One region of the Citrobacter meridianamericanus genome, then DNA from elsewhere that is predicted to be linked to it. Evidence: predicted binding sites of a transcription regulator. Region 1 holds the regulator's gene; each other region holds the start of a gene.
The links. The regulator CRP, encoded in region 1, controls carbon source genes, mostly activating them, when cyclic AMP is high. The targets are predictions, from matches to a motif close to ATGTGANNNNNNTCACAT.
Positions count from the first base shown of each region.

Region 1 (3,733 bases):
TGCCAGCGTGTAACTCTCCTGAATATGAAAGTGCAGTGTGACGCCAGCGATCACCAGGCCAACGAGCGTCCCTACTGAACGGTGTAAAATACGTACCCGGGTCGCCCCGTAGCCATTTTGCGTGACGAACAGGATTGTCATCAAAATCCAGTAGGGTTTTGGCAGATGTAAAGCGCTGCCCATCAGGCTGGCAATGCTCAACATTACGCTGATGCGTCCGGCATTACGCAGCGCTGGGGATTTCAACGACATATAGCTTTTCAGTGCGGGGATAAGCGGCAACCGACGCTGCTTGTCAGCCATTAAATCCCGGGCATACAGTGGGCGCTGGGTGCGTAGCACTCGGGCAATACGGCTGAAGTGCCAGTAACAAAATTGTCCTACCGGATTGTCCGGATGTTGGTTGGCAATTTTCTCCAGCGTGCCAATTTGTTTATCCATTGAAAAACGTGTTGGCAAGCGGTGATACAAAATGTCATCGGCCAGAACGCGAAGGCGTTCGGCGACGGTGCGCGCGTTCCAGCGGATCACCTGTTCGGCGTGGCTACGTTCTACCAGCTTTTGCACCTCTTCCGGCTGGTGGAGGCTGACGGAAATATGTTCCTGTAAATCGAGCGCCTCCTGAAAGGCACGTAGCAGGCGCTTATAATCGTTGTTGCGATGTGCCGACAGCATATGCATTTGCTGATAGCACTGGGTAATCAAATCTACCGCTTTTTGTTGGCGCACAAGCAGGGGGGGTAGCGCTTTTTCCGGATCGGCATGCTGAGTCAGGAGGCTGTATTTGGCCTCACAGTAATCGGCTAATTCACGATACAACAAGCTGAGCGACTCACGCAGCGGCTGCTCACGCCACATCCAGAACCAGAACCAGTTGAACAGGCCGTACCACAATGTACCCAACGCGTAGATCAGCAGTGGCTCCCAGACGGGCATGTTCCCGGCCAGGCTGAGCGTGAAAATTGCCGCGATAAGCGAGGCAGGTAGTAGTCGTGCATGCAGAGGGCCTAATTCAGCGGTTACACCAAGAATCAGCGTCAGGCCAGTGAGGATCAGCGGCAGCGGTATAGTCTGTGCCAGCAGTATCTGCATGATCAGACTGCATCCGGCAAACAAAGACGCACCAATCACTAAGCGTTTGAAAAAGCGCTTATGCGGGGTATCAAGACCGGCAATATTGCAGCAGGCAGGGACGAGGGAGAAGAGGAGCCCCAGATGAAGCTGCCCGATGATCAGACCGACGGCCACAGGTAAACATAGCACCAGCGTCTGTCGTAGTGCGTAGTTGATCTCAGGGTGATATATCAGTCTTCGCCACATCGGTGCAAACAAAAGTGGCGCATTACGGGGTAACGCGCCACTTCGATGGGGTTAACGTGTGCCGTAGACGACGATGGTCTTACCGTGTGCGGAGATCAGATTCTGATCTTCCAGCATCTTCAGAATACGACCAACGGTCTCACGGGAACAGCCAACGATCTGGCCGATTTCCTGGCGGGTGATTTTAATCTGCATGCCGTCCGGGTGGGTCATCGCGTCAGGCTGTTTCGCCAGATTCAGCAGAGTCTGCGCGATACGACCGGTAACGTCGAGGAAGGCAAGGTTGCCAACTTTTTCAGACGTGACCTGCAGACGGCGAGCCATCTGAGAGGACAGGCGCATCAGAATATCTGGATTGACCTGGATTAATTGGCGAAATTTTTTGTACGAAATTTCAGCGACTTCACATGCAGTTTTAGCACGGACCCAGGCGCTGCGTTCCTGACCTTCTTCGAAGAGGCCTAATTCACCAATAAAATCGCCCTGATTCAGATAAGAAAGGATCATTTCTTTCCCTTCTTCATCTTTGATCAGCACTGCCACTGAGCCTTTAACGATGTAGTACAACGTTTCCGCTTTTTCACCCTGGTGAATCAGCGTGCTCTTCGATGGGTACTTATGAATATGGCAATGAGACAAGAACCATTCGAGAGTCGGGTCTGTTTGCGGTTTGCCAAGCACCATGCGCGGTTATCCTCTGTTATAAGCTGTCTCCAGAGCCAAAATACTACCTGCCTCTGGGTTTGCAAAAATGTGCTTCCCGCTACCTGGGAAGGGGGCTGTCAATACGTGCGACGGCCTGTAATGTGATGTCCTCTGCATACATGCAGTACGTCAATGTATTACTGTAGCATCCTGACTGTTTTAGCATAGCTTTCGCCGTGTGTCTCCTGGTGTCTCGCTTCAGCATGACGCAGGTCGCCTTCCGTTGCGAGATTTGTTGTGTGCGCGTAATCTGTCAGGAAAATTGATGCATCGGAGTAATAAAATATGCAAGCACGTGTTAAGTGGGTTGAAGGGTTAACCTTCCTCGGTGAGTCCGCCTCTGGCCACCAGATTTTGATGGACGGTAACTCCGGTGATAAAGCGCCGAGCCCGATGGAAATGGTCTTAATGGCTGCGGGCGGTTGCAGCGCAATTGATGTGGTGTCGATCCTGCAAAAGGGTCGTCAGGATGTGACCAACTGCGAAGTGAAGCTGACCTCCGAGCGTCGTGATGAAGCGCCACGCCTGTTTACCCACATCAACCTGCATTTCGTTGTAACGGGTAACGATCTGAAAGATGCGTCCGTCGCTCGCGCGGTCGATCTTTCGGCGGAAAAATATTGCTCCGTGGCGCTGATGCTGGAAAAGGCGGTGAACATTACCCACTCCTATGAAGTGGTTGCCGCTTCGTGATGTTATGCCTGATGGCGTTACACTTATCAGGCCTACAGGATTTAAACGCGTAGGCCGGATAAAGCATTAGCCGCCATCCGGCAAAAAAACACCTTACTCTATCTTTTTACCTTCCATCAGTCGCTGGACTAGCGGCAGCATAATCAATTCCATCGCCAGACCCATTTTCCCGCCCGGAACAACCAATGTATTGATATGAGAAATGAATGAGCCCTGCAGCATGGCCAGTAGCCATGGGAAATCGATCCCTTCCAGATTACGAAAATGAATCACGACAAAGCTTTCATCGAGTGACGGAATACTCTTGGCGGCAAAGGGGTTAGAGGTATCGACGGTGGGTACGCGCTGAAAGTTAATGTGCGTACGGGAAAACTGCGGCGTGATGTAATTGATATAATCGTCCATTGAACGCACCACCGAGTCCATCACCGCTTCACGCGAGTGTCCACGCTCGCTGGTATCGCGGGTCAGCTTCTGGATCCACTCCAGGTTCACGATCGGCACCACACCAACCAACAGATCGACATGCCGGGCCACATTTTGCTGCGGGGTGACAACGCCGCCGTGAAGTCCCTCATAGAACAGGACATCCGTCGGTTCAGGCAGCGGCTGCCAGGGCGTAAATGTCCCCGGAACCTGATTCCACGGTACGGCCTCATCGTAGGTGTGCAGATATTTACGCGACTGACCTTTGCCCGTCTGACCGTATTCAATGAAGGTTTGCTCCAGCAGACCGAAGTCGTTAGCTTCGGGGCCGAAATAGCTGATATGCCGCCCGGCATCGCGCGCTTTGCGAATCGCCATGTCCATTTCCGGGCGGGTATAGCGATGAAAACTGTCGCCTTCCACCTCGGCGGCGCGCAGATTTAACTGCGCGAATATTTTACGAAACGCGAGGCTGGTGGTGGTGGTCCCCGCGCCGCTGGATCCTGTTACCGCAATCACCGGATGTTTGGCAGACATAACAACTCCATGAAATGGTTGTAATTATAGTAAAGTCGCCGGCGGCTACGGA
Region 1 is NZ_CP101036.1:421,336-425,068, forward strand. It holds gene NMD08_RS01925 (YccS/YhfK family putative transporter) at 1-1,320, opposite strand, end outside; gene crp (cAMP-activated global transcriptional regulator CRP) at 1,372-2,004, opposite strand; gene NMD08_RS01935 (OsmC family protein) at 2,311-2,718, shown strand; gene NMD08_RS01940 (phosphoribulokinase) at 2,812-3,681, opposite strand.

Region 2 (3,733 bases), 560 kb from region 1:
TTGATCATCTGACGGATCTTATCTTCCGCATGCTGTTGCGTTGCTTCCAGCCGGGTAGTGACTTCACGGAGATCGGCTTCCAGAGAGGTGTTGATACTGTGCAGGCTGCGCAATTCGTTATTAAGCAGTTCGCACTCATCACGCCAGTGGGCTTCCTGTGAGAGTTGTTGCCGGGCGGCGCTTAGCGCGATATCCAGTTCACGTCGTTCTTCGAGGAGATCGGCACGGATCCTGTCGGCGTGCGCTTTTGTTGCCAGCCACCCGACCAGCAGTCCTGCGGCTAATGCCAGCACGGCACTCATCACAATTGAAATATCCACAACGCCCCCCTTACAGCTACGACTTACCGGCACAAAATAGAATTGTGCTGTATAAACGTCCAGTTTAAAAGGAATTTCCTGCGAGGCACTACGCAAAATAAAAAGGCCGAACGCGTCGGCCTTTTTGAATAGACGGGAGAATTACAGTAAACGACGCGCAGCTTCCACCACGATTTTCACCGCGTGGCTTTCTGTTTGTTTCATCGTTTCCGCATTAGGGATCTCTTGCTGAGTACGGTTCACGATAACACCCGCAACCATACCGGCGCGCAGACCCTGGCTAGCGCACATGGTCAGCAGCGTGGCGGATTCCATTTCGTAGTTCATGACGCCCATAGACTGCCACTCTTCCATAGAGCCTTTAAAACGGCTCACTACGCGACCAGAGAAGGTGTCATAACGCTCCTGGCCCGGGTAGAAGGTATCAGAAGACGCAGTAACGCCAATGTGGGTGGTGGCGCCGATTGATTTCGCCGCTTCCACCAGCGCGGTGGTGCACTCGAAGTCCGCAACAGCCGGGAACTCCATGGGCGCGAAGTGCAGGCTTGCTCCATCCAGACGGACAGACGCCGTGGTGACCAGGACATCACCCACGTTGATATGTGGCTGGATAGCGCCAGTCGTACCGATACGCAGGAAGGTACGAATGCCCAGCTGTGCCAGTTCTTCTACGGCAATAGAGGTTGACGGGCCACCGATACCGGTAGAGCAAACGATCACGGCTTTACCATCCAGCTCAGCACGCCAGGTAGTGAACTCGCGATGAGATGCCAGCTTAACCGGCTTATCCATCAGCGCGGCGATCTTTTCCACACGCTCCGGGTCGCCAGGGACGATAGCAAGCGTAGCCCCTTGTAAATCGCTCTTAGTGAGGCCGAGATGAAAAACATCAGACTTAGACATAAAAACTCCTCTGTGAATCGGTTTTGTCAGAAGAAGCAAAAACACACTTTACCGAAGGCATGAACATATTTTCGTGACAGTAATCACTATGATGTAAATCAATTGCATTCAATTACCATCAAATAGTGACTTGAATCACATAAATGATGCGATGTAAGGAACCCCTGCACAAAAGATAGCCCGTTTAAGGCAATGTGGTTCGTTGCATGTGTCTATAGTTAACAATGCGCTTTTTGGCTGAATATTTAAGGGTACGGAGAATACCATGACAACACGACAATCTGGCTTTGCACCTGCTGTATCTCCACCAACGTCTACCACGGTTCACACTCCAGATAACGCAATTATCGCCGGAGTAACATCCATACCTTCACAAGGCGATGATATGCCAGCGTATCACGCACGACCAAAGCAAACCGATGGCCCGCTGCCCGTGGTTATTGTCGTGCAGGAGATTTTTGGCATTCATGAACACATTCGTGACGTTTGCCGCCGTCTGGCTCTGGAAGGGTATCTGGCTATCGCTCCAGAGCTCTATTTTCGCGAAGGCGATCCCAATGACTTTGCCGACATTCCCACGCTGCTCAGCGGCCTTGTCGCCAAAGTACCTGACTCTCAGGTACTGGCCGATTTGGATCACGTCGCCAGCTGGGCCTCCCGCAACGGAGGTGATGCGCATCAACTGATGATTACCGGATTCTGCTGGGGCGGGCGCATTACCTGGCTGTATGCCGCACATAATCCACAGTTAAAAGCGGCGGTGGCGTGGTACGGCAAACTGGTGGGCGATAAAACCCTCAACTCGCCGAAACATCCCGTTGATATCGCGACCGATCTTAACGCTCCCGTTCTGGGGCTTTATGGCGGCCAGGACACCAGTATTCCACAAGATACCGTTGAAACAATGCGTCAGGCGCTACGCGCCGCCAATGCTAAAGCGGAAATCGTGGTCTATCCCGATGCCGGACATGCGTTTAACGCCGATTATCGCCCGAGCTATCACGAAGAGTCCGCTAAGGATGGCTGGCAGAGAATGCTGGAGTGGTTTACCCAGTACGGCAGTAAAAAATAAGGACAACCCTGGCTTCGGCCAGGGTATCCCTCAGAAAAAATAAGTGTATTGCGTCACATTCTTGCGACAATTTTTTTAATTATACAGTCTCGCTGCATCAATTTTTTTGCTGTTAAAGAAGGCGCTATGATCGCCTTCACATTTGACGTACTCCTCCCCCATCAAATGCAAAATTTTCGTTGCTTAGCGCCAAACTATTTTTCTGTTTAACATCGCTATTCTCCTGAATACTCAGTAACAGACCCAGCGAATTGCTTATTCTGTGAACAGGAGATTGATCATGACGCAACAGACTTTCCAGGCCCAACCTTTTGCTCTGCCTTTTGATCCGCATACCACCGCACTGGTGATGATCGATATGCAACGTGACTTTGTTGAGGCAGGTGGTTTTGGTGAAGCATTAGGTAACGATGTCTCGTTGGTTCGAAGCGCAATTGAGCCATGTAAAAAGGTATTAGCGGCTGCGCGCGATAAAGGCTTACTTGTGATTCATACTCGCGAAGGGCACCGCGCCGATCTTAGCGATTGCCCGGCGGCGAAACTCACCCGCGGCGGTAAAACTTTCATTGGCGAAACAGGCCCTATGGGACGCATTTTGGTTCGGGGCGAAGCCGGTCACGACATTATCCCTGAACTGTACCCGGTCTCGGGTGAACCGGTTATCGACAAACCAGGTAAAGGTGCGTTCTACCAGACTGATTTACATCTGATTTTACAAAATCACGGGATCAAAACGTTAATTGTCTGCGGCGTCACGACTGAAGTATGCGTGACGACGACGGTACGAGAAGCCAACGATCGGGGCTATGAATGCATCATTCCTGAAGATTGTGTGGGTTCCTACTTTCCAGAGTTCCAGAAATATGCGCTGGAGATGATCAAAGCCCAGGGCGCGATTTTTGGTTGGGTCAGTCACGCTGATGCCATTATCGCAGGGTTGAAAGGCTAACGTCATGACGCCGGCGGCACTTTCTGCGCTTTCGCTAGGGTATCTCTTTCCGGTGAAAGGACGACACATTCTGCGGGTTCACAGTGCATTTCAGCATGCTCTGAATCTGCGCTCAGAAGAAGGACGGCACCTCACGCTGCTGTGTGCAGAGAAGTATCAAAACCTGGCGGATGCGGCACGGATCATGCTGCCAGAATGGTGGGACTGGCGGCGGGAGATCACAGGAACCGGGACAATTCGGTTAGCCGATGGCGTATTAATAGCCCAGCGTTTTCGTGTGGACCTGAACGCAGCCGCAGTATGGCAACCCCAACTCCGACGTGAATCGCTGGATCCGAAAACCTGTTTGTGGCCCCAACGGCACTACAGGACGCTGGATTCTCAACTGCTGCTGTTTTGCCTGGAACATGAGGTAGAAAGCGCACTGCAATGGCAGGGAAATATTCGCCAACGGGGGTTAAGGCCACAAGAGTCGCCGGAGCAACTTGA
Region 2 is NZ_CP101036.1:5,178,313-5,182,045, forward strand. It holds gene rmuC (DNA recombination protein RmuC) at 1-302, opposite strand, end outside; gene udp (uridine phosphorylase) at 462-1,223, opposite strand; gene NMD08_RS25130 (dienelactone hydrolase family protein) at 1,489-2,295, shown strand; gene NMD08_RS25135 (cysteine hydrolase family protein) at 2,576-3,244, shown strand; gene NMD08_RS25140 (DUF2877 domain-containing protein) at 3,249-3,733, shown strand, end outside.
Region 2: udp (uridine phosphorylase) is a predicted target of CRP. The motif match lies at 1,347-1,364, and genes of this name have one in related genera.

Region 3 (3,733 bases), 1.4 Mb from region 1:
CACAATTCGCCCTGGCAGGTCCCCATTCCTACACGGGTACGGCGACGCAAATCCAGCAGGCTGTTGACGGTTAAATTTTCGACGGCGTATTGCACTTCGCCCGCGGTGACCGCTTCACATTCACAAACCAGGCTGCGGTGTTGGCGACCTTCGCTTAGCCACGCCGGGGTACGATCGCCATGACGATAGACCGCCGATCCGCGCAGTGGTGCTGGTAACGAAATGACGCGTTTAAGCGTATGCTCGGTAGATTCCTGTGAGCCAGGTAACGCGGTGGCTGCCGTTGTGCAAGGTTCGGTATTACCCAGCTTGCGGCAAACGGCATCTGTAGCCCACTCCGCCATCAGGCGGTAGGTCATCAGTTTGCCGCCGGTAATGGTGATAAACCCCTCCAGTCCGTCACGCTGTGCGTGATCGAACAGGACAATCCCACGGCTGACGTTACGACCGGTCGGATCGTCGTCACTTGCCACCAGCGGACGCACGCCGGAGTAGGCGCGTAAAATGCGCGTTTTCGCCATAATCGGCGCCAGTTTCTCGCCTTCACGCAGCAGAATGTCGACTTCTTCTGCGGTAACGCGGTTGCTGTCGATATCGTCGTAATCAATGTGCTGTGAGGTGGTACCGATCAATGAGATGGTATCGCCTGGCACCAGAATATCGGCGTCAGAGGGTTTACGACAGCGGTTGATGACATGCTGGTTAATCCGATGATCCATAATCAGCAGCGAACCTTTCGCCGGGAACATACGGATACTCAGATCGGCATATTCCGCAATGCGCTGACCCCAGATCCCGGCAGCGTTCACTACAACTGGCGCATGCAGAGACTGCATCTCACCCGTCAGATGATTGCGCACGTTAACGCCGCACACCGTCGTGCCTTCGCGAATCAGTCCTGTCACTTCATGCGCTGTCAAGATAACCGCACCATGCTCGCGCGCATCCAGCATATTGGCAGCGGTTAAGCGGAAAGGATCGACTGTGCCGTCCGGTACTTTTACTGCACCAATCAGCTGTGGATTGACTGAAGGTTCGATAATGCGCGCCTGTTTAGGGTCGATCGCTTCGGCGCGGATACCGGCCTCTTCACAGGCGCGAATAAAGGTTGCCTGAAAGGAGAGTTCATCTTCCGGCAGGGTAATAAACAGACCGTCCGTCGGCTCAACGCAATGGCGGGCGATACGTTTCAGGATTTGGTTTTCGCTGATGCACTCACGGGCAGATTCAGCGTCGGTGACGGCATAACGCGCACCGCTGTGCAGCAGGCCGTGATTACGTCCGGTCGCACCTGTGGCGATATCGTGGCGCTCCACTAAGATGACGCGCAACCCGCGCAGCGCACAATCGCGTGCGATCCCTGCACCTGTTGCTCCTCCACCAATGATAATCACGTCACTTGTTTGCGAGTCGCGAGTTTTCATTGTTTTTCCTCACAGTTCGTTTTTTATCATTTAGCCACATAAAAAACATGGATTGTTTGATTTCGCGCATAATCGCTCATTATTCGAAAATGAAACGTGATTTCGTGCGCCTTTATGAACATTTGTCATAAATCTGTAACAATATGTGCTGCGTTTCACATTTTTGTTATGTATCTTTCCTTAACATCGCGGCCACACTGGGAGCGGTAGGGTAGTAATGACGAACTGCAGTGTTTACTTCGAATGAGAGACGGCCACGGAGGCTACACTATGTTGAGTATTTTTAAACCAGCGTCACACACGGCGCGTTTGCCTGCAGCGGAGATCGACCCGACATATCGTCGATTACGTTGGCAGATTTTTCTGGGGATTTTCTTTGGTTATGCCGCGTACTATCTGGTACGTAAGAACTTTGCCCTTGCGATGCCGTATCTGGTTGAGCAGGGGTTCTCGCGTGGCGATCTGGGTTTTGCATTGTCCGGTATCTCCATTGCTTACGGATTTTCGAAATTCATCATGGGGTCCGTTTCGGATCGCTCGAATCCGCGCGTTTTCCTGCCAGCGGGTCTGATACTGGCTGCGGCAGTGATGTTGTTTATGGGCTTTGTGCCGTGGGCGACATCGAGCATTGCGATTATGTTTGTGCTGCTGTTCCTCTGCGGATGGTTCCAGGGGATGGGGTGGCCGCCGTGTGGTCGTACCATGGTGCACTGGTGGTCGCAGAAAGAGCGTGGGAGCATTGTTTCCGTCTGGAACTGTGCGCACAACGTGGGCGGCGGTCTGCCTCCTCTGTTGTTCCTGCTCGGTATGGCCTGGTTCAATGACTGGAAAGCGGCGCTGTACATGCCTGCTTTCGGTGCGATCGTCGTCGCGCTGTTTGCTTTTGCTATGATGCGTGATACGCCGCAGTCCTGTGGCCTGCCGCCTATCGAAGAGTACAAGAACGACTACCCGGATGATTACAACGAGAAAGCGGAAGAAGAGCTGACTGCGAAGCAGATCTTCATGCAATACGTACTGCCGAACAAACTGTTGTGGTACATCGCTATCGCTAACGTGTTTGTTTATCTGCTGCGCTACGGCATCCTGGACTGGTCACCAACCTACCTGAAAGAAGTGAAACATTTCGCACTGGATAAATCATCCTGGGCGTACTTCCTGTATGAATATGCGGGGATTCCTGGCACGCTGCTGTGTGGCTGGATGTCGGATAAAGTCTTCCGTGGAAACCGTGGCGCGACCGGTGTGTTCTTTATGACGCTGGTAACGATTGCGACCATCGTCTACTGGATGAACCCGGCAGGTAATCCGAACGTGGATATGGCTTGTATGATTATCATCGGCTTCCTGATCTACGGCCCGGTCATGTTGATTGGTCTGCACGCGCTGGAACTGGCGCCGAAAAAAGCGGCGGGGACGGCGGCTGGCTTTACCGGTCTGTTCGGTTATCTCGGCGGTTCTGTGGCCGCGAGCGCCATTGTCGGCTACACCGTTGACTTCTTCGGTTGGGACGGCGGCTTTATGGTGATGATTGGCGGTAGCGTGCTGGCGGTTATTCTGCTGGTAGTCGTCATGATTGGCGAAAAACGCCACCACGAAGAGATGCAGCTCAAGCGTAACGGGGGCTAATAGATGAAAACCGCATTGAAAAGTCTCAGCGTGGCGCTGATGCTGGCAGGTATGGTTGTGAGCAGCGCGGCAGTTGCCGCAGATAAAATTGTGATTGCGCACCGTGGTGCCAGTGGTTATCTGCCAGAGCATACGTTACCTGCGAAAGCGATGGCCTATGCTCAGGGAGCGGATTACCTGGAGCAGGATTTGGTGATGACCAAGGACGACCATCTGGTCGTCCTGCATGACCACTATCTTGACCGTGTCACCGATGTTGCCGAGCGTTTCCCGGATCGTGCGCGTAAAGATGGGCGTTACTACGCTATCGACTTTACGCTGGATGAGATTAAATCGCTGAAATTTACCGAAGGCTTCGATATCGAAAATGGCAAAAAGGTCCAGACCTACCCAGGGCGTTTCCCGATGGGTAAATCTGATTTCCGTGTGCACACTTTCGAAGAAGAGATTGAGTTCGTTCAGGGATTAAATCATTCAACCGGTAAAAATATCGGCATTTACCCGGAAATGAAAGCGCCGTGGTTCCATCATCAGGAAGGGAAGGACATTGCGGCTAAAACGCTGGAAGTACTGAAAAAGTACGGGTACACCAACAAGAACGACAAGGTTTATCTGCAGTGTTTTGATGTCGCAGAGTTAAAACGTATTAAGAATGAACTGGAACCGAAGATGGGGATGGA
Region 3 is NZ_CP101036.1:1,843,602-1,847,334, forward strand. It holds gene glpA (anaerobic glycerol-3-phosphate dehydrogenase subunit A) at 1-1,424, opposite strand, end outside; gene glpT (glycerol-3-phosphate transporter) at 1,695-3,053, shown strand; gene glpQ (glycerophosphodiester phosphodiesterase) at 3,057-3,733, shown strand, end outside.
Region 3: glpT (glycerol-3-phosphate transporter) is a predicted target of CRP. The motif match lies at 1,568-1,585, and genes of this name have one in related genera.

Region 4 (3,733 bases), 1.5 Mb from region 1:
TATACGCACATCAGTAAACTGGCCTGCAGTTACGCCGCGCGCCTTATCTTGTTACGCGATGGCCTTTCCAGTCTGTTTTCGGCAGGGAAAATCGCTGGCGCAACGGCGGGTCTGCACCTCTCTTTACGCATTGACAGACACCCCGATACGATAGCGAGGCTGCAGCAGCGTTGCCTGCTGGCAGGGATCCGCTTTGACACGCTGCCGGATATAGAAAATGGGTCAGAAGCAGTGTGGCGTAAGGAAAACAGAGACGCAGTAATGTTTTTTGGGTTTGGCGGGTTGCAGATACAGCAGATCAATAAGGTGTTGTCGGTGCTGGAGCTGGCGCTAACACAGCCTTGATAAACAGCGGGGATTGTACCTGTGGCACAATCCCTGTTGTTAGCCTTACAGCAGATCGCGGAACTGCGTTTGTTTCAGCGCCAGCTCAACGCCGCGAACTTCCGCCAGTCCTTTCAGGCGGCCGATCGCAGAGTAGCCCGGATTGGTTTTCTTGTGCAGATCGTCAAGCATCTGGTGTCCATGATCAGGACGCATAGGGATAGGCCGCAAATCACCCGCTTTTTTACGTCGCTGCTCTTCGTTAAGGATGGCAGCCACCACCGATACCATATCCACATCGCCCTGCAGATGCGCACCTTCGTGGAAGGTTTTTGGGTTCTCTTCACGGCAGGTTGAGCGCAGGTGTGTAAAGTGGATGCGATCGCCAAAGGTTTCGATCATTTTCACCAGGTCATTGTCAGCGCGTACGCCGTAAGAGCCGGTACACATAGTGAAACCGTTATTAATGCTGTCGACAGTTTCTTTCAGCCACTGCATATCTTCGATAGTCGAAACGATGCGCGGCAGGCCGAGGATCGGACGCGGCGGATCGTCAGGGTGCACGGCCAGGCGCACGCCGACTTCTTCTGCCACTGGCACAATCGCCCGCAGGAATACCGCCATGTTATCGCGCAGATCGTCTTTGCTGATGCCGTCATATTCGGCAAGGCGCGCACGGAACTGATCCAGCGTATAACCCTCCTCCGCACCCGGCAGGCCGGCAATGATGTTACGGGTCAGCTTTTCAATATCGGCATCGCTCATGGCATTGAAGTAGTCGAGCGCCTGACGTTGTTCTTCTTCGGTGTAATCCGCTTCAGCTCCCGGGCGTTGCAAAATGTGCAGTTCAAAGGCCGCAAAAGCAATCTGATCAAATCGCAGCGCTTTGGAGCCGTCGGGCAGCTGATATTCGAGGTCGGTACGCGTCCAGTCAAGGATCGGCATGAAGTTATAGCACACGGTATCGATGCCACAGGTCGCCAGATTACGGATACTCTGTTGATAGTTGGCAATCCACGTTTGATATTGACCTGAACGTGTTTTGATATCTTCGTGAACAGGAATACTTTCCACCACCGACCAGGTCAGGTCTTTTTCTGCCAGAATAGCCTGACGTTTTTGAATCTCTTCTACCGGCCACACTTCACCGTTGGGAATATGGTGCAAGGCGGTCACAACACCCGTTGCGCCAGCCTGACGCACATCATCAAGTGATACTGGATCGTTAGGTCCGTACCAACGCCAGGTTTGTTCCATTGTTTCACCTCACAAGTTGTTATACCAAATTAAGCTAACTGAATGATGACTACCATACAGGCATCCCATAGATGATCAACAGATGGCCGGTCATTGATTGATCCAGCTCACATTCCCCTGATAAATGAGGCACACCAATTTAATTTGCTGTCATATAACTTTATACTGGCATTGTTAATTAATGGTTAATCAGGTGTATTTAATGAAAACTATTGCCTCAGCGCCACTGGCGGAAAATGTCATGATGCCGCAGTACGACCGCCAGCAATTAAAAACGCGGATTGTGCATTTTGGTTTCGGTGCTTTTCACCGCGCCCATCAGGCGTTATTGACCGACAGGGTGCTGAATGCGCAAGGCGGAGATTGGGGAATTTGCGAAATCAGCCTGTTTAGCGGCGATCGGCTGATGCGTCAGCTGCGCGAACAGGATCATTTATTTACGGTGTTAGAAAAAGGGGCTAACGGCAACCAGCCGATTGTTATCGGCGCCGTCAACGAATGTCTGAACGCCACGCTGGATTCGCTGACAGCCATTATTGAAAAATTCTGCGAGCCTCAGGTGGCGATTGTCTCATTGACCATTACTGAAAAAGGCTACTGTATCGATCCGGCAACAGGTTCGCTGGATCTCTCTAATCCGCGTATTATTCACGATCTGCAGACACCGGCTGAACCGCACTCCGCGCCCGGAATTATTGTTGAAGCACTGCACCGTCGACGTGAACGTGGACTGCAACCGTTTACCGTCCTCTCCTGCGATAACATCCCGGACAATGGTCACGTAGTAAAGAACGCCGTGCTGGGAATGGCGAAAAAACGCTCACCTGAACTGGCGCAGTGGATCCTGGCGCATGTCAGTTTTCCGGGCACTATGGTGGACAGGATCGTTCCTGCCGCTACCGAAGCATCACTGGCTGAAATTACCCACGAACTGGGCGTGGCCGATCCTTGCGCAATCAGCTGCGAACCGTTTATCCAGTGGGTGATTGAAGACAACTTTGTCTCTGGCCGCCCACAATGGGAAGCAGCGGGTGTGCAGATGGTCGAAAACGTCTTGCCATGGGAACAAATGAAACTGCGGATGCTGAACGGCAGTCATTCATTTCTCGCTTATCTCGGCTATCTGGCCGGATTCCAGCATATTAGCGAATGTATGCAGGACCGCGCATTTCGTGAAGCCGCTTACCGGCTGATGCTCAAGGAACAGGCCCCCACACTACAAATTACCGATGTGGATTTGGACCAATATGCACTAAGTCTGCTTGAGCGCTTTGCCAACCCGGCGCTGAAGCATAAAACCTGGCAAATCGCGATGGATGGTAGTCAGAAATTACCCCAGCGAATGCTGGAAGGGATCCGCGTACATTTAGCACGTCAAAGCGAGTGGCCGCTGCTGGCGCTCGGCGTCGCCGGCTGGATGCGTTACGTGAGCGGCGTGGATGACTCAGGCGCCGCAATTGATATTCGTGACCCGCTAAGTGAGAAGATTACCGCTCTGGTTAAACAGAGCACTGAATCAGAACGTGTCAGCGCCCTGCTTTCGCTGCGCGAAATTTTCGCTCCCGATCTCGTCCAGAATCCGCAGTTTGTCGCAGCGATTGAAAAAGCCTGGCAACGTATTACTCAATACGGAGCACATCAGGCTGTCATTACCACGTTAAATAATTAACGATTTCTGCCATTAAACCGGACGAAGTGCGTCTTCGTCCTCTCACCCCTTCTCTTTTTCGCCGTTTTTCGCCAGGATTGTTAAATGCCATTACGGTTATTTATGATTCTGGAGTAAATGTGACTAAAACCAATCTCATCACTGGTTTCCTTGGCAGTGGCAAAACCACCTCTATTCTTCATCTATTGGCGAACAAAAATCCCGCAGAGAAGTGGGCCGTGCTGGTCAATGAGTTTGGCGAAGTAGGCATCGATGGCGCGCTGCTGGCCGACAGCGGCGCACTGCTAAAAGAGATCCCCGGCGGCTGTATGTGCTGCGTTAACGGTCTGCCGATGCAGGTTGGCCTCAATACGCTGCTACGTCAGGGAAAACCTGACCGTCTGCTGATTGAACCCACTGGCCTCGGCCACCCAAAACAGATTTTGGATTTACTCACCGCACCGGTTTACGAACCGTGGATCGATCTGCGTGCGACCCTCTGTA
Region 4 is NZ_CP101036.1:1,909,762-1,913,494, reverse strand. It holds gene NMD08_RS09080 (PLP-dependent aminotransferase family protein) at 1-345, shown strand, start outside; gene uxuA (mannonate dehydratase) at 391-1,581, opposite strand; gene NMD08_RS09070 (mannitol dehydrogenase family protein) at 1,784-3,250, shown strand; gene NMD08_RS09065 (GTP-binding protein) at 3,370-3,733, shown strand, end outside.
Region 4: NMD08_RS09070 (mannitol dehydrogenase family protein) is a predicted target of CRP. The motif match lies at 1,677-1,694, and genes of this name have one in related genera.